Regions from separate parts of the Psychrobacillus sp. FSL K6-1415 genome, predicted to be linked through region 2. Evidence: a T-box and tRNA genes for the amino acid it is inferred to sense, from the RefSeq annotation. Region 2 holds a T-box; the other holds one or more tRNA genes.
The links. A T-box is a leader RNA that pairs with one kind of tRNA and senses whether it is charged. The one in region 2 lies ahead of ileS (isoleucine--tRNA ligase), so its partner is inferred to be a tRNA-Ile.
Positions count from the first base shown of each region.

Region 1: it encodes a tRNA-Ile, which carries the amino acid that the T-box ahead of ileS (isoleucine--tRNA ligase) is inferred to sense. The anticodon was not compared.

Region 1 covers NZ_JBBOOQ010000001.1:93,185-104,688, reverse strand. The annotation lists rRNA gene MKY60_RS00515 (23S ribosomal RNA) at 3-2,931, opposite strand; tRNA gene MKY60_RS00510 (tRNA-Ala) at 3,085-3,160, opposite strand; tRNA gene MKY60_RS00505 (tRNA-Ile) at 3,178-3,254, opposite strand; rRNA gene MKY60_RS00500 (16S ribosomal RNA) at 3,349-4,903, opposite strand; tRNA gene MKY60_RS00495 (tRNA-Ala) at 5,039-5,114, opposite strand; tRNA gene MKY60_RS00490 (tRNA-Pro) at 5,128-5,204, opposite strand; tRNA gene MKY60_RS00485 (tRNA-Arg) at 5,210-5,286, opposite strand; tRNA gene MKY60_RS00480 (tRNA-Leu) at 5,302-5,390, opposite strand; tRNA gene MKY60_RS00475 (tRNA-Gly) at 5,406-5,480, opposite strand; tRNA gene MKY60_RS00470 (tRNA-Leu) at 5,498-5,582, opposite strand; tRNA gene MKY60_RS00465 (tRNA-Lys) at 5,607-5,679, opposite strand; tRNA gene MKY60_RS00460 (tRNA-Thr) at 5,686-5,761, opposite strand; tRNA gene MKY60_RS00455 (tRNA-Val) at 5,775-5,850, opposite strand; rRNA gene rrf (5S ribosomal RNA) at 5,875-5,990, opposite strand; rRNA gene MKY60_RS00445 (23S ribosomal RNA) at 6,112-9,040, opposite strand; rRNA gene MKY60_RS00440 (16S ribosomal RNA) at 9,276-10,830, opposite strand; gene lysS (lysine--tRNA ligase) at 11,358-11,504, opposite strand, start outside.
Region 2 covers NZ_JBBOOQ010000001.1:1,348,622-1,360,125, forward strand. The annotation lists gene MKY60_RS06230 (YggT family protein) at 1-121, shown strand, start outside; gene MKY60_RS06235 (YlmH family RNA-binding protein) at 170-958, shown strand; gene MKY60_RS06240 (DivIVA domain-containing protein) at 1,056-1,565, shown strand; T-box leader at 1,620-1,839, shown strand; gene ileS (isoleucine--tRNA ligase) at 1,913-4,663, shown strand; gene lspA (signal peptidase II) at 5,001-5,477, shown strand; gene MKY60_RS06255 (RluA family pseudouridine synthase) at 5,477-6,403, shown strand; gene pyrR (bifunctional pyr operon transcriptional regulator/uracil phosphoribosyltransferase PyrR) at 6,610-7,149, shown strand; gene MKY60_RS06265 (solute carrier family 23 protein) at 7,254-8,573, shown strand; gene MKY60_RS06270 (aspartate carbamoyltransferase catalytic subunit) at 8,815-9,693, shown strand; gene MKY60_RS06275 (dihydroorotase) at 9,695-10,975, shown strand; gene MKY60_RS06280 (carbamoyl phosphate synthase small subunit) at 10,972-11,504, shown strand, end outside.

The DNA of each region.
Region 1 (11,504 bases), 1.3 Mb from region 2:
ATTTGGTTAAGTCCTCGATCGATTAGTATTCGTCAGCTGCACGTGTCGCCACGCTTCCACCCCGAACCTATCTACCTCATCGTCTTTGAGGGATCTTACTTACTTGCGTAATGGGAAATCTCATCTTGAGGGGGGCTTCGTGCTTAGATGCTTTCAGCACTTATCCCGTCCACACATAGCTACCCAGCGATGCTCTTGGCAGAACAACTGGTACACCAGCGGTGTGTCCATCCCGGTCCTCTCGTACTAAGGACAGCTCCTCTCAAATTTCCTACGCCCACGACGGATAGGGACCGAACTGTCTCACGACGTTCTGAACCCAGCTCGCGTACCGCTTTAATGGGCGAACAGCCCAACCCTTGGGACCGACTACAGCCCCAGGATGCGATGAGCCGACATCGAGGTGCCAAACCTCCCCGTCGATGTGGACTCTTGGGGGAGATAAGCCTGTTATCCCCGGGGTAGCTTTTATCCGTTGAGCGATGGCCCTTCCATGCGGAACCACCGGATCACTAAGCCCGTCTTTCGACCCTGCTCGACTTGTAGGTCTCGCAGTCAAGCTCCCTTCTGCCTTTACACTCTTCGAATGATTTCCAACCATTCTGAGGGAACCTTTGGGCGCCTCCGTTACACTTTAGGAGGCGACCGCCCCAGTCAAACTACCCGCCTGACACTGTCTCCTACCCGGGTTACGGGTATGGGTTAGAATTTCAATACAACCAGGGCAGTATCCCACCGACGCCTCCTCCGAAGCTGGCGCTCCGGGCTCTAAGGCTCCTGCCTATCCTGTACAAGTTGCACCAAAATTCAATATCAAGCTATAGTAAAGCTCCACGGGGTCTTTCCGTCCTGTCGCGGGTAACCTGCATCTTCACAGGTACTATAATTTCACCGAGTCTCTCGTTGAGACAGTGCCCAGATCGTTACGCCTTTCGTGCGGGTCGGAACTTACCCGACAAGGAATTTCGCTACCTTAGGACCGTTATAGTTACGGCCGCCGTTTACTGGGGCTTCAATTCGCACCTTCGCTTGCGCTAAGCACTCCTCTTAACCTTCCAGCACCGGGCAGGCGTCAGCCCCTATACTTCACCTTACGGTTTTGCAGAGACCTGTGTTTTTGCTAAACAGTCGCCTGGGCCTATTCACTGCGGCTCTTCTAGGCTATGCACCCAAAAGAGCACCCCTTCTCCCGAAGTTACGGGGTCATTTTGCCGAGTTCCTTAACGAGAGTTCTCTCGCTCACCTTAGGATTCTCTCCTCGACTACCTGTGTCGGTTTGCGGTACGGGCACCTATCACCTCGCTAGAGGCTTTTCTTGGCAGTGTGAAATCAGGAACTCCGGACATACGTCCTCGCCATCACAGCTCAATGTTACAGAATGCGGATTTGCCTACATTCACACCTTACTGCTTGGACATGCATAACCAACAGCATGCTTACCCTATCCTTCTGCGTCCCCCCATTACTCAAACGGTGGTTTGGTGGTACAGGAATATCAACCTGTTATCCATCGCCTACGCCTATCGGCCTCGGCTTAGGTCCCGACTAACCCTGAGCGGACGAGCCTTCCTCAGGAAACCTTAGTCATACGGTGGACGGGATTCTCACCCGTCTTTCGCTACTCATACCGGCATTCTCACTTCTAAGCGCTCCACCAGTCCTTCCGGTCTGACTTCAACGCCCTTAGAACGCTCTCCTACCACTGATACCAAAGGTATCAATCCACAGCTTCGGTGATTTGTTTAGCCCCGATACATTTTCGGCGCAGCGTCACTCGACCAGTGAGCTATTACGCACTCTTTAAATGATGGCTGCTTCTAAGCCAACATCCTGGTTGTCTAAGCAACGCCACATCCTTTTCCACTTAACAAATACTTTGGGACCTTAGCTGGTGGTCTGGGCTGTTTCCCTCTTGACTACGGATCTTATCACTCGCAGTCTGACTCCCAAACATAAATCATTGGCATTCGGAGTTTGTCTGAATTCGGTAACCCGGGATGGGCCCCTAGTCCAAACAGTGCTCTACCTCCAAGATTCTAACGTTTGAGGCTAGCCCTAAAGCTATTTCGGAGAGAACCAGCTATCTCCAGGTTCGATTGGAATTTCTCCGCTACCCACACCTCATCCCCGCACTTTTCAACGTGCGTGGGTTCGGACCTCCAGTAAGTGTTACCTTACCTTCATCCTGGACATGGGTAGATCACCTGGTTTCGGGTCTACGACCACATACTCATTCGCCCTATTCAGACTCGCTTTCGCTGCGGCTCCGTCTTCTCAACTTAACCTTGCATGTAATCGTAACTCGCCGGTTCATTCTACAAAAGGCACGCTATCACCCATTAACGGGCTCTAACTACTTGTAGGCACACGGTTTCAGGATCTATTTCACTCCCCTTCCGGGGTGCTTTTCACCTTTCCCTCACGGTACTGGTTCACTATCGGTCACTAGGTAGTATTTAGCCTTGGGAGATGGTCCTCCCGGATTCCGACGGAATTTCACGTGTTCCGCCGTACTCAGGATACACTCAAGAGAGAATGAATTTTGGACTACGGGGCTTTTACCCTATCCTGCGGACCTTTCCAGATCGCTTCGTCTAACTCATTCCTTTGTAACTCTATGTAGAGTGTCCTACAACCCCAAGAGGCAAGCCTCTTGGTTTGGGCTATTCCCGTTTCGCTCGCCGCTACTCAGGGAATCGATTTTTCTTTCTCTTCCTCCAGGTACTTAGATGTTTCAGTTCCCTGGGTGTGTCTCAGATGCGCTATGTATTCACGCAAATGTACTGCTCCATTACGAACAGTGGGTTTCCCCATTCGGAAATCTCCGGATCAAAGCTCACTTACAGCTCCCCGAAGCATATCGGTGTTAGTGCCGTCCTTCGTCGACTCCTAGTGCCAAGGCATTCACCGTGCGCCCTTATTAACTTAACCTAAAAGTTAAAAAGTCTTACACGTTGTAATTACGTAAATAATCACAACAGAATTTCTTGTTGTTTATTGTTTCAATGTCGTTTTATCCAGTTTTCAAAGAACAAAGATTTTGTTCCTTTGCGACGAGTAATCGCAGGAGCAAATAATATAATTTGGTGGAGCCTAGCGGGATCGAACCGCTGACCTCCTGCGTGCAAGGCAGGCGCTCTCCCAGCTGAGCTAAGGCCCCGAAACAAAAAAAGGGTATGGTGGGCCTAAATGGACTCGAACCATCGACCTCACGCTTATCAGGCGTGCGCTCTAACCAGCTGAGCTATAGGCCCTCTTTGAATTTCCATATATTAATATGAACATTCAAAACTGAACTGCAAAACGTTAAGATACGAATAAAGATTCGTATTCCGATATTATCCTTAGAAAGGAGGTGATCCAGCCGCACCTTCCGATACGGCTACCTTGTTACGACTTCACCCCAATCATCTGTCCCACCTTCGGCGGCTGGCTCCCGTAAGGGTTACCCCACCGACTTCGGGTGTTACAAACTCTCGTGGTGTGACGGGCGGTGTGTACAAGGCCCGGGAACGTATTCACCGTGGCATGCTGATCCACGATTACTAGCGATTCCGGCTTCATGTAGGCGAGTTGCAGCCTACAATCCGAACTGAGAACGGTTTTATGGGATTTGCTCACCCTCGCGGGGTTGCGACCCTCTGTACCGTCCATTGTAGCACGTGTGTAGCCCAGGTCATAAGGGGCATGATGATTTGACGTCATCCCCACCTTCCTCCGGTTTATCACCGGCAGTCACCTTAGAGTGCCCAACTGAATGCTGGCAACTAAGATCAAGGGTTGCGCTCGTTGCGGGACTTAACCCAACATCTCACGACACGAGCTGACGACAACCATGCACCACCTGTCACCGCTGTCCCCGAAGGGAAAAGCCTATCTCTAGGCCGGTCAGCGGGATGTCAAGACCTGGTAAGGTTCTTCGCGTTGCTTCGAATTAAACCACATGCTCCACCGCTTGTGCGGGCCCCCGTCAATTCCTTTGAGTTTCAGTCTTGCGACCGTACTCCCCAGGCGGAGTGCTTAATGCGTTAGCTGCAGCACTAAGGGGCGGAAACCCCCTAACACTTAGCACTCATCGTTTACGGCGTGGACTACCAGGGTATCTAATCCTGTTTGCTCCCCACGCTTTCGCGCCTCAGCGTCAGTTACAGACCAGAAAGCCGCCTTCGCCACTGGTGTTCCTCCAAATCTCTACGCATTTCACCGCTACACTTGGAATTCCGCTTTCCTCTTCTGTACTCAAGTCCCCCAGTTTCCAATGACCTTCCACGGTTGAGCCGTGGGATTTCACATCAGACTTAAAGGACCGCCTGCGCGCGCTTTACGCCCAATAATTCCGGACAACGCTTGCCACCTACGTATTACCGCGGCTGCTGGCACGTAGTTAGCCGTGGCTTTCTAATGAGGTACCGTCAAGGTACGAGCAGTTACTCTCGTACTTGTTCTTCCCTCACAACAGAGTTTTACGATCCGAAAACCTTCTTCACTCACGCGGCATTGCTCCATCAGACTTTCGTCCATTGTGGAAGATTCCCTACTGCTGCCTCCCGTAGGAGTCTGGGCCGTGTCTCAGTCCCAGTGTGGCCGATCACCCTCTCAGGTCGGCTACGCATCGTCGCCTTGGTGAGCCGTTACCTCACCAACTAGCTAATGCGCCGCGGGCCCATCCTGTAGTGACAGCGAGATGCCGTCTTTTAACATCTCCCCATGTGAGGAAATGGATTATTCGGTATTAGCCCCGGTTTCCCGGAGTTATCCCAATCTACAGGGCAGGTTGCCCACGTGTTACTCACCCGTCCGCCGCTAAATCAGAAGAAGCAAGCTTCTTCGTCATTCGCTCGACTTGCATGTATTAGGCATGCCGCCAGCGTTCGTCCTGAGCCAGGATCAAACTCTCCATAATAGAGAACTTAAAAAGCTCATTTGTTTTGCTGGCATCATCATTAAATGATGTCAAAATTGTTTTGCTATCAGACTAACAAAGTTAGTTGATAGGCTGTATGTCTTAACGTTTTGCATGTTCAGTTTTCAATGTTCATGGTGGAGCCTAGCGGGATCGAACCGCTGACCTCCTGCGTGCAAGGCAGGCGCTCTCCCAGCTGAGCTAAGGCCCCAAAAAGTAATAACTGGTCGGGAAGACAGGATTCGAACCTGCGACCCCTTGGTCCCAAACCAAGTGCTCTACCAAGCTGAGCTACTTCCCGTTATATGGTGCGCTCGGCAGGACTCGAACCTGCAACCTCTTGATTCGTAGTCAAGTGCTCTATCCAATTGAGCTACGAGCGCAATATTTCATAAAAGTGGTGCCGAGGACCGGAATCGAACCGGTACGGTAGTCACCTACCGCAGGATTTTAAGTCCTGTGCGTCTGCCAGTTCCGCCACCCCGGCACTTTAATGAATCTTTGGAGCGGAAGACGAGGTTCGAACTCGCGACCCCCACCTTGGCAAGGTGGTGTTCTACCACTGAACTACTTCCGCTCGGTTATTAAATTAAATGGTGCGGGTGAAGGGAGTCGAACCCCCACGCCTTGCGGCGCTAGATCCTAAGTCTAGTGCGTCTGCCAGTTCCGCCACACCCGCATACATAATTCACTTAAAAAGTGATGAGCCATGTAGGATTCGAACCTACGACCCTCTGATTAAAAGTCAGATGCTCTACCAACTGAGCTAATGGCTCTAAAAATGGTGCCGGAGAAAGGACTTGAACCCTCAACCTACTGATTACAAGTCAGTTGCTCTACCAGTTGAGCTACTCCGGCAGGAGTAAATATATGGTGGAGGATGACGGGCTCGAACCGCCGACCCTCTGCTTGTAAGGCAGATGCTCTCCCAGCTGAGCTAATCCTCCATGGGAAATATAATTTTATTACAAGCCCAGCGACGTCCTACTCTCACAGGGGGAGACCCCCAACTACCATCGGCGCTGAAGAGCTTAACTTCCGTGTTCGGTATGGGAACGGGTGTGACCTCTTCGCCATCATCACTAGACTTGAATACTTTTGAAAGACATGCTTTATTATAACAACTCTGCAGAATTTTTCAAGGGTTATTTAATAAAAAATTTATTCTTTCAAAACTGGATAAACGACATTGTTACATTAAACAAAATTTGGTTAAGTCCTCGATCGATTAGTATTCGTCAGCTGCACGTGTCGCCACGCTTCCACCCCGAACCTATCTACCTCATCGTCTTTGAGGGATCTTACTTACTTGCGTAATGGGAAATCTCATCTTGAGGGGGGCTTCGTGCTTAGATGCTTTCAGCACTTATCCCGTCCACACATAGCTACCCAGCGATGCTCTTGGCAGAACAACTGGTACACCAGCGGTGTGTCCATCCCGGTCCTCTCGTACTAAGGACAGCTCCTCTCAAATTTCCTACGCCCACGACGGATAGGGACCGAACTGTCTCACGACGTTCTGAACCCAGCTCGCGTACCGCTTTAATGGGCGAACAGCCCAACCCTTGGGACCGACTACAGCCCCAGGATGCGATGAGCCGACATCGAGGTGCCAAACCTCCCCGTCGATGTGGACTCTTGGGGGAGATAAGCCTGTTATCCCCGGGGTAGCTTTTATCCGTTGAGCGATGGCCCTTCCATGCGGAACCACCGGATCACTAAGCCCGTCTTTCGACCCTGCTCGACTTGTAGGTCTCGCAGTCAAGCTCCCTTCTGCCTTTACACTCTTCGAATGATTTCCAACCATTCTGAGGGAACCTTTGGGCGCCTCCGTTACACTTTAGGAGGCGACCGCCCCAGTCAAACTACCCGCCTGACACTGTCTCCTACCCGGGTTACGGGTATGGGTTAGAATTTCAATACAACCAGGGCAGTATCCCACCGACGCCTCCTCCGAAGCTGGCGCTCCGGGCTCTAAGGCTCCTGCCTATCCTGTACAAGTTGCACCAAAATTCAATATCAAGCTATAGTAAAGCTCCACGGGGTCTTTCCGTCCTGTCGCGGGTAACCTGCATCTTCACAGGTACTATAATTTCACCGAGTCTCTCGTTGAGACAGTGCCCAGATCGTTACGCCTTTCGTGCGGGTCGGAACTTACCCGACAAGGAATTTCGCTACCTTAGGACCGTTATAGTTACGGCCGCCGTTTACTGGGGCTTCAATTCGCACCTTCGCTTGCGCTAAGCACTCCTCTTAACCTTCCAGCACCGGGCAGGCGTCAGCCCCTATACTTCACCTTACGGTTTTGCAGAGACCTGTGTTTTTGCTAAACAGTCGCCTGGGCCTATTCACTGCGGCTCTTCTAGGCTATGCACCCAAAAGAGCACCCCTTCTCCCGAAGTTACGGGGTCATTTTGCCGAGTTCCTTAACGAGAGTTCTCTCGCTCACCTTAGGATTCTCTCCTCGACTACCTGTGTCGGTTTGCGGTACGGGCACCTATCACCTCGCTAGAGGCTTTTCTTGGCAGTGTGAAATCAGGAACTCCGGACATACGTCCTCGCCATCACAGCTCAATGTTACAGAATGCGGATTTGCCTACATTCACACCTTACTGCTTGGACATGCATAACCAACAGCATGCTTACCCTATCCTTCTGCGTCCCCCCATTACTCAAACGGTGGTTTGGTGGTACAGGAATATCAACCTGTTATCCATCGCCTACGCCTATCGGCCTCGGCTTAGGTCCCGACTAACCCTGAGCGGACGAGCCTTCCTCAGGAAACCTTAGTCATACGGTGGACGGGATTCTCACCCGTCTTTCGCTACTCATACCGGCATTCTCACTTCTAAGCGCTCCACCAGTCCTTCCGGTCTGACTTCAACGCCCTTAGAACGCTCTCCTACCACTGATACCAAAGGTATCAATCCACAGCTTCGGTGATTTGTTTAGCCCCGATACATTTTCGGCGCAGCGTCACTCGACCAGTGAGCTATTACGCACTCTTTAAATGATGGCTGCTTCTAAGCCAACATCCTGGTTGTCTAAGCAACGCCACATCCTTTTCCACTTAACAAATACTTTGGGACCTTAGCTGGTGGTCTGGGCTGTTTCCCTCTTGACTACGGATCTTATCACTCGCAGTCTGACTCCCAAACATAAATCATTGGCATTCGGAGTTTGTCTGAATTCGGTAACCCGGGATGGGCCCCTAGTCCAAACAGTGCTCTACCTCCAAGATTCTAACGTTTGAGGCTAGCCCTAAAGCTATTTCGGAGAGAACCAGCTATCTCCAGGTTCGATTGGAATTTCTCCGCTACCCACACCTCATCCCCGCACTTTTCAACGTGCGTGGGTTCGGACCTCCAGTAAGTGTTACCTTACCTTCATCCTGGACATGGGTAGATCACCTGGTTTCGGGTCTACGACCACATACTCATTCGCCCTATTCAGACTCGCTTTCGCTGCGGCTCCGTCTTCTCAACTTAACCTTGCATGTAATCGTAACTCGCCGGTTCATTCTACAAAAGGCACGCTATCACCCATTAACGGGCTCTAACTACTTGTAGGCACACGGTTTCAGGATCTATTTCACTCCCCTTCCGGGGTGCTTTTCACCTTTCCCTCACGGTACTGGTTCACTATCGGTCACTAGGTAGTATTTAGCCTTGGGAGATGGTCCTCCCGGATTCCGACGGAATTTCACGTGTTCCGCCGTACTCAGGATACACTCAAGAGAGAATGAATTTTGGACTACGGGGCTTTTACCCTATCCTGCGGACCTTTCCAGATCGCTTCGTCTAACTCATTCCTTTGTAACTCTATGTAGAGTGTCCTACAACCCCAAGAGGCAAGCCTCTTGGTTTGGGCTATTCCCGTTTCGCTCGCCGCTACTCAGGGAATCGATTTTTCTTTCTCTTCCTCCAGGTACTTAGATGTTTCAGTTCCCTGGGTGTGTCTCAGATGCGCTATGTATTCACGCAAATGTACTGCTCCATTACGAACAGTGGGTTTCCCCATTCGGAAATCTCCGGATCAAAGCTCACTTACAGCTCCCCGAAGCATATCGGTGTTAGTGCCGTCCTTCGTCGACTCCTAGTGCCAAGGCATTCACCGTGCGCCCTTATTAACTTAACCTAAAAGTTAAAAAGTCTTACACGTCATGATTACGTAAATAATCACAACTTGAATTTCTTGTTGTTTATTGTTTCAATGTCGTTTTATCCAGTTTTCAAAGAACAAAGGTTTGCTCACTTTGCGACGATTAATCGCAGGAGCAAGAGATGAATCTTCATATAAAAATGAACATTCAAAACTGAACTGCAAAACGTTAAGATACGAATAAAGATTCGTATTCCGATATTATCCTTAGAAAGGAGGTGATCCAGCCGCACCTTCCGATACGGCTACCTTGTTACGACTTCACCCCAATCATCTGTCCCACCTTCGGCGGCTGGCTCCCGTAAGGGTTACCCCACCGACTTCGGGTGTTACAAACTCTCGTGGTGTGACGGGCGGTGTGTACAAGGCCCGGGAACGTATTCACCGTGGCATGCTGATCCACGATTACTAGCGATTCCGGCTTCATGTAGGCGAGTTGCAGCCTACAATCCGAACTGAGAACGGTTTTATGGGATTTGCTCACCCTCGCGGGGTTGCGACCCTCTGTACCGTCCATTGTAGCACGTGTGTAGCCCAGGTCATAAGGGGCATGATGATTTGACGTCATCCCCACCTTCCTCCGGTTTATCACCGGCAGTCACCTTAGAGTGCCCAACTGAATGCTGGCAACTAAGATCAAGGGTTGCGCTCGTTGCGGGACTTAACCCAACATCTCACGACACGAGCTGACGACAACCATGCACCACCTGTCACCGCTGTCCCCGAAGGGAAAAGCCTATCTCTAGGCCGGTCAGCGGGATGTCAAGACCTGGTAAGGTTCTTCGCGTTGCTTCGAATTAAACCACATGCTCCACCGCTTGTGCGGGCCCCCGTCAATTCCTTTGAGTTTCAGTCTTGCGACCGTACTCCCCAGGCGGAGTGCTTAATGCGTTAGCTGCAGCACTAAGGGGCGGAAACCCCCTAACACTTAGCACTCATCGTTTACGGCGTGGACTACCAGGGTATCTAATCCTGTTTGCTCCCCACGCTTTCGCGCCTCAGCGTCAGTTACAGACCAGAAAGCCGCCTTCGCCACTGGTGTTCCTCCAAATCTCTACGCATTTCACCGCTACACTTGGAATTCCGCTTTCCTCTTCTGTACTCAAGTCCCCCAGTTTCCAATGACCTTCCACGGTTGAGCCGTGGGATTTCACATCAGACTTAAAGGACCGCCTGCGCGCGCTTTACGCCCAATAATTCCGGACAACGCTTGCCACCTACGTATTACCGCGGCTGCTGGCACGTAGTTAGCCGTGGCTTTCTAATGAGGTACCGTCAAGGTACGAGCAGTTACTCTCGTACTTGTTCTTCCCTCACAACAGAGTTTTACGATCCGAAAACCTTCTTCACTCACGCGGCATTGCTCCATCAGACTTTCGTCCATTGTGGAAGATTCCCTACTGCTGCCTCCCGTAGGAGTCTGGGCCGTGTCTCAGTCCCAGTGTGGCCGATCACCCTCTCAGGTCGGCTACGCATCGTCGCCTTGGTGAGCCGTTACCTCACCAACTAGCTAATGCGCCGCGGGCCCATCCTGTAGTGACAGCGAGATGCCGTCTTTTAACATCTCCCCATGTGAGGAAATGGATTATTCGGTATTAGCCCCGGTTTCCCGGAGTTATCCCAATCTACAGGGCAGGTTGCCCACGTGTTACTCACCCGTCCGCCGCTAAATCAGAAGAAGCAAGCTTCTTCGTCATTCGCTCGACTTGCATGTATTAGGCATGCCGCCAGCGTTCGTCCTGAGCCAGGATCAAACTCTCCATAATAGTTGGCTTTCGATATGCGGCGCATTTCTTCGTCAACTTCGTTCGTTCAGTCGGTCACGTACGTTAGCACGCTCCCTCTTTCACTCACTTGTTTCCTTGAACTACTTGCATCTCGAAACCCAACAAATAGAACTAGTTTAAAAGCTCATTTTGTTTTGCTGGCATCATCATTAAATGATGTCAAAATTGTTTTGCTATCAGACTAACAATGTTAGTTGATAAGCTGTATGTCTTAACGTTTTGCATGTTCAGTTTTCAATGTTCAGTTCGTTATGTCGTTTTGGCGACTTTAATATCATATCAAATCTCGATATCGTTGTCAACAACTTTTTTTAATTTGTTTTTCGTGTAAGTCACTAATGAAAATGACAACTTGATAACTATACCACCTGTAAATAGTTATGGCAAGTGGTTTTCTCAACTTTTTATAAAAAACTTTTAAAGCTCATTATATACACTATATGTAGACGATTATAAAAAGAGAGCCACTACCAATAGTAGTAACTCCCAATTTCCATTCGTCTATCTTAATCTTTATGGCGCATTGTTGGGAATAACAGTACATCACGGATAGATGCTGAATTAGTTAATAACATCACTAATCGGTCTATTCCGATACCAAGACCACCTGTTGGCGGCATACCATATTCCAACGCTTCTAAGAAATCTTCATC
Region 2 (11,504 bases):
AGAACCATTTAGAAAAATTATTCCTCCATTAGGGATGATTGATATCTCACCAATTGTGGCAATTTTTGTATTAAACCTAGCAATGACAGGCATATATTATATAGCTAATATAGTTGTCTAACCTCACTTTCGTGGGGTTTTTTACTATAGTCGAAAGGGAAATATTAAAATGGAAAATGTATTGCAACATTTTAGAAAAGAAGAACAGCCATTTATAGAACAGGTTGTGAGTATGATGCGGGAAGTTGAGGATCGATATGCTCCTAAGTTGACGGACTTTCTAGACCCAAGGCAGCAATTTATCGTAGACTCGATTCGTAGGCAATATGAAGAGATTGACTCTAGCGCTCAAGGTGCACTAGAGGATGCGGAGAGAAGAAGAGTCTTATTGTTTCCTTCTTATTTTACTCCATCTGATAACGATTTCTCTTCGAAAGTAGTGGAAGTTCATTATCCTACTAAATTTGTTACGCTAAAGCACAAGGATGTTCTTGGTTCAATGATGTCACTAGGAATTGATCGTAGTAAATTTGGTGATATACGCGTACAAGAAGGAGCCATTCAGTTCGTCGTTGCCTTAGAGGTTTTAGATTACGTTCGAGCTAATTTCACATCCATTGGGAAAGTGAAAGTTCATATAAATGTGATAGAAGATCCAATCGATTATTTTGTTCAACAGGAGGAATGGATACCTGATACTTTAACGGTTAGTTCCCTTAGGTTAGACACAGTGATTGCGGCAGTTTTTAATATTTCTCGTCAAAAATCAGCATCCCTTATTCAAGCTGGTAAGGTCAAAGTGAACTGGTCAGAAAAGGATCAGGTATCTCTTGAGTTACAAGAACTTGATTTACTTTCTATTAGAGGGCATGGAAGAGTAAAATTAATAATGATCGAAGGAAGAACAAAAAAAGATAAATTACGACTACAAATAGGCAGGTTAGAACTTAAAAGTTAATTTTTATAAGAATATTTCAAATTTAGATGTATTCACCTTCTTGGAAATGTATAATGTAAGAAAGAATACAAGAATAGTAAGTAAAGGAGATGTTAAAATGCCACTAACACCACTTGATATACATAACAAGGAATTTGGTAAAGGATTTAGAGGATATAATGAAGATGAAGTAAACGAATTCCTTGATCAAATTATGAAAGATCTTGAAATATTGATGAAAGAAAAAAAGGAATTAGAAACAAAGCTTAAAACTTCAAGCGAAAAGGTTGGTCATTTTACTTCAATTGAAGAGACATTACATAAGTCAATTGTCGTTGCACAAGAGGCAGCAGAAGAGGTTCGTCGCAATTCACAAAAAGAAGCGAAGTTAATTGTGAAAGAGGCAGAAAAAAATGCTGATCGAATTGTTAACGAAGCTTTAACTAAGGCTAGAAGGATTGCATTGGAAATCGAGGACTTGAAAAAGCAGTCAAAAGTTTTCCGAAATCGTTTTAAAATGTTAGTCGAAGCCCAGCTAGATTTGATCAACACAGATGACTGGAATCATTTAATGGAATATGATGTGGATACAGAAGCAATTGATCGTATATCTGTTACGGAAGATTAACATTTCTTGACTCATAGCCATACTTTACCTATAATAATTTCATATCATATCATATAATATGCGTTGAAAAAGACGTCTAAAATAGATTTCGACAAAGCGACTTGAGGGTGGTGAGAGCTCAGGGTAGAATCTTATTTAGAATATCACTTTGGAGCAAGGGCACAGAACAAATAGTAAGTGTCTTCGGTTAATGCCCCGTTATGGCATTCTAAGCGGCGATTTTATACAAATCGCAAGTAGGGTGGTACCGCGAGCATAACTCCTCGTCCCTTTTAGGGATGTGGAGTTTTTTTGTTTTCGCCACTCCTTTACAGTACTCATGCTTTTAATAATTAGGAGGTTATAAGATGGAATACAAAGATACGTTATTAATGCCAAAAACTGATTTCCCTATGCGTGGAAATTTACCAGTGAAAGAAGTAGAAATTCAAACTAAATGGGCAGATCAGGATATTTATAAAAAAGTACAGGACCATACAAAAGATCGTCCGTTTTTTGTACTACATGATGGACCACCTTATGCCAATGGTGATCTTCATATGGGTCATGCATTAAATAAAGTATTAAAAGATATGATTGTCCGTCACAAGTCTATGTCAGGCTTCCATGCACCTTATGTTCCAGGCTGGGATACACATGGTCTGCCAATCGAGCAAGCACTAACCAATAAAGGTGTAAAACGTAAAGAGATGTCTTTAGCAGAGTTTAGGAAGCTTTGTGAGGAGTATGCATATCAACAAATTGACAATCAACGCTCACAATTCAAACGTTTGGGTGTTCGTGGGGACTGGGATAATCCATATGTTACATTAACTCCTGCATTTGAATCACGTCAAATTGAAGTATTCGGTGCAATGGCTAAAAAAGGATATATTTATAAAGGGTTAAAGCCTGTTTACTGGTCACCATCAAGTGAATCAGCATTGGCTGAAGCAGAAATTGAATACCAAGATAAAAAATCACCATCTATTTATGTAAGCTTTGAGGTGACTGAAGGAAAAGGAGTTCTGGAAGAAGGAACAAAATTTATCATTTGGACTACAACACCTTGGACAATTCCTGCAAACCTAGCTATTTCCTTGCATCCTAAAGTTGAGTATGCAGTCGTTAATACGAAAGGTTCTAAATTTGTCGTTGCATTAGATTTAGTAAAATCTGTTGCGGAAGAATTAGGCTGGGAAGAATATACAGTAGAACGTACACTGGAAGGTAAGGAAATGGATCGTCTCGTTGCAAAACATCCATTATACGATCGTGATTCTCTTATCATTTTAGGAGAGCATGTAACAACTGAATCTGGGACTGGATGTGTTCATACAGCTCCTGGACACGGGGAAGATGACTTTTACGTTGGAAAAGCTTACGGCTTAGAGGTTCTTTGTCCAGTTGATGACCGCGGTGTAATGACTGCTGAAGCACCTGGTTTTGAAGGATTATTTTATGACACAGCTAACAAAGCGATTACAGAAGCTTTAGAGGCTGCAGGTGCGCTTGAGAAACTTACATTTATTACACATTCATATCCGCATGACTGGCGTACAAAAAAACCAGTTATTTATCGTGCTACAGCACAATGGTTTGCTTCTATTGAGGCATTTAGAGATGAATTGCTACAAGCTATTCGGGATACCAAGTTTACTCCTGCATGGGGGGAGACTCGTCTATTTAACATGATTCGCGATCGTGGAGACTGGTGTATTTCTCGTCAGCGTGTATGGGGAGTTCCAATTCCAGTATTTTATGGGGAAGATGGAGAACCGATTCTGACAGAAGAGACTATTTCACATGTTTCTAAACTATTCCGTGAGCACGGTTCAAATATTTGGTTTGAAAAAGAAGCGAAGGAATTACTACCAGAAGGATTTACACATGCTGGAAGTCCGAATGGTATCTTTACGAAAGAAACAGATATTATGGATGTATGGTTCGATTCCGGTTCATCTCATCAAGGTGTCCTAGAAGAACGCGACGATTTAGTATTCCCAGCTGACTTATATCTAGAGGGATCGGATCAATATCGTGGTTGGTTTAACTCTTCGTTAATAACAAGTACGGCTATGTTTGGTCACGCTCCTTACAAAGGTTTGTTAAGCCATGGTTTCACATTGGATGGAAATGGACGTAAAATGAGTAAATCATTAGGGAACGTAATCGTTCCTTCTAAAGTGATAAATCAGTTAGGTGCAGACATTGTACGTTTGTGGGTAGCTTCTGTAGATTATACAGCAGATGTACGTGTATCAGATGCGATCTTCAAACAGGTATCAGAAGTATATCGTAAAATCCGTAATACATTCAGATTCTTACATGGTAATATTAGTGATTTCCATCCTGTTAATAATCGTGTGGAATTCAAGGGTCTTCGTGAAGTGGATCAGTATATGTACATGAAACTTCAAGAAGTAATTACAACAGTAAGAGCTGCATATGATCGCTACGATTTTGCAAGTGTATATCATACGGTGAATAACTTTGTATCAAGTGAGTTAAGTTCATTCTACTTAGATATTGCAAAAGATGTTGTGTATATCTATGGCGAGGACCACTCGGATCGTCGTGCTATGCAAACAGTTATGTATGATACGTTATTAGCTCTACTAAAATTAGTAACACCTATCTTGCCTCATACGACAGATGAGCTTTGGGCTTATTTAGAGCATGAAACTGCGGAAAGTGTTCAATTAACGGATATGCCAGAAGCTGTTGATTATCCTGAATTCAAGAATTTAGCAGCTAAGTGGGATAAAATTATGGAATTACGTGATGATGTATTAAAAGCACTAGAAGAAGCGCGAAATGCAAAAACGATCGGTAAATCATTAGAAGCTAAAGTAGCTTTATATGTAAATGATGACTATAAAGCACTGTTTGAAACAGATGCCATTGACTTTGCACAATTGTTCATTGTTTCTAAATTTGAATTAGGCGGTGCACCGTCTGAAGCACCAGCAAACAGCTTAGTATTAGAGCATGCTTCTGTTGTAGTAGAAAAAGCAGATGGTGAAAAATGTGAGCGCTGTTGGACAATTTCCGAAACAGTTGGTACAAGTGAAGCCCACCCAACTTTATGTGCACGTTGCGCAGAGGTTGTTAAGTAAATAAAACAAAGAAATGTGGTCCAATTATTTGGATCACATTTTTTATAGGATAATGGCTAGATAGCTCTTAATTTTAAAGGTAAAGCCCTTAAGTGTTTTCGGATAGCCCATAAATCACTTTTAATAATCCATAGATTTCAATATAGCCCTTAAATTCTCTACCTTAGTCCTTAACATCGAGCAAATAGCCCATAAAGCCGCCATCCTTTCAACTCTTATGGTACATAATCGATGTTGAAATTGTGTCTGCTCTTTTACGTATTGCATGGTTCTGTGTTAAACTAGATGGAGAGTGTTCAATTTTGCTGAAAAGAATTTGTTATGTGGGGGAAATAATGTGTGGAAATTTTATGGACTGGCGGCCTTTGTCATTGCATTAGATCAATGGACAAAATGGCTAGTCGTTAAAAATATGATACTTGGTGAACGAATTATTATGTGGGACCCTTACCTAGCGCTACTTTCTCATAGAAATAGAGGAGCAGCCTGGGGCATTCTAGAAGGAAAAATAGGATTCTTTACCATTGTCACTATCATCGTCATCATTGGAATTATCTATTATTTTCATAAAGAAGCAAAAGGAAAGCCAGTATTTCAAGCTGGCTTGATGATGCTACTTGGAGGAGCAATAGGGAACTTTATTGACCGACTTTGGAGAGGCGAAGTAGTAGACTTCGTCGATGTTTTAATACCTATTATTAATTATGATTTTCCAATCTTTAACGTGGCAGATGCTGCACTAACTATTGGTGTTGTAATTATAATATTATTCGTATTTCAAGAAGAACGAGCTGAAAAGAAAAAGGTGAAGTAATGGAAGATTTAACATTTATTATTGAAAATGAACAAGCAAAAGAGCGCATTGATAAAGCAATTGCATCTTTTGAATCAGATTGGTCACGTACACAAATTCAAAATTTTATAAAAGACGGCTTTGTAACAGTAAATAATGAGCCAGCAAAAACGAGCTATAAAGTAAAAGCTGGTGATGTTATTGTCGTTACACCTCCAGATGCTGTTCCACTTGATATTGTTGCCGAGAACTTGAACTTAGAAATCATCTATGAGGATGAAGATGTAGTTGTTGTCTATAAACCTCGCGGAATGGTTGTACATCCTGCACCTGGACATACTACTGGAACACTAGTTAATGGTTTGATGTATCAAATTAAAGATTTGTCAGGTATTAATGGAGTTATGCGTCCTGGAATTGTGCATCGTATTGATAAAGATACGACAGGTCTTTTGATGGTTGCTAAAAATGATGTAGCACATGTCTCGTTAGTGGACCAACTTGTAAAGAAAACAGTTACTCGTAAGTACACAGCACTTGTGCATGGTCGCATTGCTCACGATAAAGGGACGATTGATGCTCCTATTGCTCGTGATAAAAAAGAAAGACAAAGTATGGCGGTAGTAGATAATGGTAAGCACGCTGTTACACATTTTCGTGTTATAGAGAGATTTGATAAATTTTCGTTAGTTGAATGCCAATTGGAAACTGGACGTACACATCAAATTCGTGTTCATATGAAATATATTGGTTATCCACTTGCTGGAGATCCAAAATACGGCCCGAAAAAAACTATTAGTTTTGATGGACAAGTTTTACATGCAGGATTATTAGGTTTTATTCACCCAAAAACGGGAGAATACTTAGAGTTCTCCTATCCACTTCCAGAGGATTTCACTAATTTGATACAAGATTTAAAAAAACAATCATTGATTAATGAGGAATAGTACTCTATACTAGTGAAAGAAATAAGAAAAAATTATATAGCTTCACCTTTAATAACAGTCCAGAGAGGCTGAGAAGGTACTTGTGAACGTGACTCACTATCAATCTGCGGATTTTTAGTAATCACTCTAATTTATTACGCATTTACAACCTTCTGGGCTCTCGAGCTTAGAAGGTTTTTTATTTTGTTCAAAGGAGATGTAAGTTGATGGGAGAAAAAGCGAATATTCTAGATGAGCAAGCGATAAATCGAGCACTCACAAGAATTGCACATGAAATTATTGAACGTAACAAGGGGATTGATGAATGTATTCTAGTGGGCATCAAAACTAGAGGAGCATTTTTAGCTCAGCGTCTAGCGGATAGAATCGAACGTATTGAGGGCAAACCTATAAAAACAGGAGAGCTTGATATAACGCTATATAGAGATGATCTTTCCTTGAAGAATGATACAGCTGAACCGCTAGTGCAACAAGTTGATATAACACATGATGTGAAGGATAAAAAAGTTATTTTGGTTGACGATGTTTTATTTACCGGAAGAACTGTCCGAGCTGCAATGGATGCAGTAATGGATTTAGGAAGACCATCTCAAATTCAGCTAGCAGTTTTAATTGATAGAGGGCACCGAGAGCTACCGATTCGAGCAGACTATGTTGGAAAAAATATACCTACCTCTAGCAGTGAGAGAATTGTTGTAAAAGTTACAGAAACAGACGAAGTAGATGCAGTAACCATTTACGAATAAGCAAAGAGAAAGCATCGACAAGCGCTGGAGATAAACAGATATTGAGTAAGAAGCATATACTTCCAGGTCAATTAAAAAAATTATTTAAAAGGTAGGTAAAATTTATGTCAAATGCCGTTTTAGATGTAAATGAAAAGCCATCCGGTGGGCAGCTCATCACTTTAAGTTTTCAACATATGTTTGCGATGTTCGGATCTACCATATTAGTACCACAGCTGGTAGGTTTAAGCCCTGCGATTGCATTGTTAACAAGCGGGATAGCAACAATTATCTTCTTACTCGTAACTAAATTCCAAGTACCAGCATATTTAGGATCGTCGTTCGCATTTATCGCACCTATTCTTGTGGCAGTAAATGGGTTGAATGAATCGGGAAAAGCTATTAATCCGGGTAATGCCATGATCGGGGCAGTTTTCGTAGGATTAGTTTATGGAATTGTGTCTCTTGTAATTTGGAAAAGTGGTTATAAATGGATTATGAAGCTTTTACCAGCAATTGTAGTAGGTCCTGTTATTATGGTTATTGGTCTCGGATTGTCGAGTACAGCAGTCGATATGGCAATGAATATAACAAATGCAGAATCAGGCATAAAAGAATATAGCTTCCTGCATTTCTCAGCAGCTTTAGTTACATTGTTTACAGCGATCATCTGTACGGTATACTTTAAAAATATAATTAGTACAATGCCAATCTTAATAGGATTAGTTGTAGGTTATATATATTCCATTATTATCGGGATTGTTGATTTTACCCCAATAAAAGAAGCGAAATTGTTCGCTTCACCAGACTTTTTAGTTCCTGGAGTACATTATGATTTTGTTGTTACTTCAAATATATTACTAGTGATGGTTCCAATCGTTATCGTCACTATCTCAGAGCATATTGGGCATCAGCTCGTGTTAGGGAAAGTTGTAGAAAGAGACTACATAAAAGAACCTGGATTGCATAGGTCATTACTAGGTGATGGTCTAGGAACGTTAGTAAGTGCACTTATCGGTGGACCACCTAAAACTACTTACGGTGAAAACATTGGAGTGTTAGCAATAACTCGTATATATAGTGTTTATGTTATTTTGGGTGCAGCTGTAGTAGCGATCCTACTTTCGTTTTTTGGAAAAGCAATGGCAGTTATTTCTACGATACCAACAGCAGTTTTAGGCGGTGTATCTATCCTACTATTTGGGATAATCGCAGCAAGTGGGTTACGTATGTTAGTTGATGCAAAAGTAGATTTTGGCAATAGTAGAAATTTAGTCATTGCATCTGTAATCCTAGTAATAGGAATCGGTGGGGCAAAATTCATTGTCACAGAAGCTCTTAGTATTGAAGGTATGGCTTTAGCGGCAATTATCGGGGTTATACTAAATCTGATCCTACCAGGTAGAAAACAAGCAGAAAGTACAGATTTACATCAAACTAAATAATAGACCTTTTAAGAAGTTGAACAGTGAGTCAGCAAAAGGTTCGGATAGCAAGTTGGGACATGTAGCATGATCCTACTACTTGTCTATGCAAAAACGAACCTTCTCGAAACTTTTTCGAGGAGGTTTTAACATTTACTAAACAAGCCTCCGGCGGATGTCACAGACTTTATCGAGCTTCTCAATAAAAGTCTAGACTCAAATCCACCAGGAGAATTTGATTTAAACAGAAAGGTGGATATTCATGGAAAATTTAGTATCAATGAAAGACTTATCGGCGGATCAAATACATCAGATATTAAAACAAACACAAGCATTTCGTGATGGTACCACCTCAACTCTGAAGAATAACTACATGGTATCGAACCTGTTTTTTGAGCCTAGCACTAGAACTAAGATGAGCTTTGAAATGGCTGAAAGAAAATTGAAATTAGATATCCTTCCTTTTGACGCTGGATTCTCTAGTACATTAAAAGGTGAAACACTTTATGACACAGTAAAAGTTTTAGAATCCATTGGGCTAGATGTATTAATTATTAGGCATGAGCAAAATAATTATTTTGAAGAATTAGTTGGGAAAGTTAAACCTGCGATTATTAACGGGGGAGACGGTACAGGAAATCATCCAACGCAAAGCCTGTTAGATATTTATACAATTTGGCAAGAGTTTGGCACTTTACAAGATAAAGTAATCACGATTGTAGGAGATATCAACCATAGTCGTGTTGCTAGGTCTAATGCAGATGCACTTGCAAAATTAGGCGCACAAGTCCGATTTGTATGCCCGCCAGAGTGGCAGGGAGAGTTCGAAGCGTTTAATGAATTCGATGAGATAATAGAAGATAGTGATGTTCTCATGATGCTCCGTGTTCAACATGAGAGACATGATGGGAAGACAACATTTTCTAAAGAGCAATATCATCATTTATATGGTCTAACAATAGAACGTGAACGGAAAATGAAAAAAACTGGAATTATCTTACATCCAGCGCCATTCAATAGAGGCGTGGAAATAGCTAGTGAGTTAGTAGAATGTGATCGGTCAAGGATATTTAAGCAAATGGAAAATGGTGTTTATGTTCGCATGGCTGTCATTGAAATGATTTTGAAAGGGAGAGAATAACATGACAAAAATTATTCAAAACGTTCAAATAGTTAACAATGAAGGAAATCTAGAAACAACTGCTATTTTAGTTCAAGATGGAAGAATTGCAGCAATCGGAGCGAGTATCGCATCAAATGGTGCACAACTAATAGATGGTAAGGGACAATTACTTTCACCTGGCTTTATTGATGTACATGTTCATTTACGTGAACCAGGGGGAGAGCATAAAGAAACGATTGAAACAGGAACGAAAGCAGCAGCAAAAGGTGGTTATACAACCATTTGCGCTATGCCAAATACAAGACCAGTACCTGACAGTGCAGAAAATTTCTCACATGTATTAGATTTAGTAGAGAAAAATGCACTTGTACGCGTATTACCGTATGGTTCCATTACAATTCGACAAGCGGGCAAAGAAAGAACAGATATCGAAGCTTTAAAAAATCTTGGAGCTTTTGCTTTAACAGATGATGGTGTTGGTGTACAGGAAGCTGGAACAATGCTAGAAGCAATGAAGGAAGCAGCAAAATTCAATATCCCGATTGTCGCTCACTGTGAAGATAACACACTTATCTACGGTGGCGTGATGCATAAAGGGAAACGCAGCGAAGAACTTGGTTTAAAAGGTATACCTTCTGTTTCTGAATCAGTACATATAGCGCGAGACATTTTACTCGCAGAAGCCGCAGGTGCGCACTATCATGTATGTCATGTGAGTACGAAAGAATCAGTTCGAGTGATTAGAGATGCTAAAAAATCTGGTATTCAGGTTACAGCAGAAGTAAGCCCGCATCATTTATTACTATGTGAGGACGATATTCCATCAAATGACGCAGCATGGAAGATGAACCCTCCACTTAGAGCGAAAGAAGATATGATGGCACTGCGTGAAGGACTGGTAGATGGAACCTTAGATTTTATCGCAACAGATCATGCTCCTCATACTGAGGAAGAAAAGTCATTTGGATTTGAGAAAGCTCCTTTCGGAATAGTCGGTTTAGAAACAGCATTTCCACTATTATATACTCACTTTGTTAAAACTGGCGATTGGACTCTCAAGCAGCTATTGGATTACCTAACTATCAAACCAGCGGAAGTATTTGGATTTGAGTTTGGAAAGCTTGAGGTAGGAGCTCCAGCCGATTTAGTTTTATTAGATTTAGAAAAAGAGCAAGAGATTGTGAAAGAAGCTTTTGTATCCAAAGGAAAGAATACACCATTTAACGGATGGGCCTGCAATGGTTGGCCACAACTTACAATGTATAACGGAGAAATCGTATGGCAGGAGGAACAAGCATGAAAACAAGATACTTAATATTAGAAGACGGTACGGTATTTAAGGGAAATGCATTTGGAAGTGATGCAGGAACAATTGGTGAAGTAATTTTTACAACTGCAATGACAGGCTATCAGGAATCCATTTCAGATCCTTCTAACTGTGGGCAAATATTAACGTTTACGTATCCTATGGTTGGTAACTATGGTATAAATCCAGATGATTTTGAAGCTATAGAAATAGGACTTTCTGGAGTTGTTATTAGAGAGCTTGCAGAACAACCATCGAACTTCAGAAATACTGCTACTATAAATGAATTTTTAGTTGCTAAAAACGTTCCCGGAATTGAAGGAATTGATACAAGAAAGCTAACACGTATTATTCGTATGCACGGTTCATTAAAAGGAAGGCTTACCAATGCAGACGAAGAGGTGAATGTGGAACAAATAGTACAAGAACTTCAAGCAACTGAACTTCCTAAAAATTTAGTAGAACAAGTTTCAATAACTCGACCATACCCAAGCCCAGGACGTGGAAAAAGAGTGGTACTGGT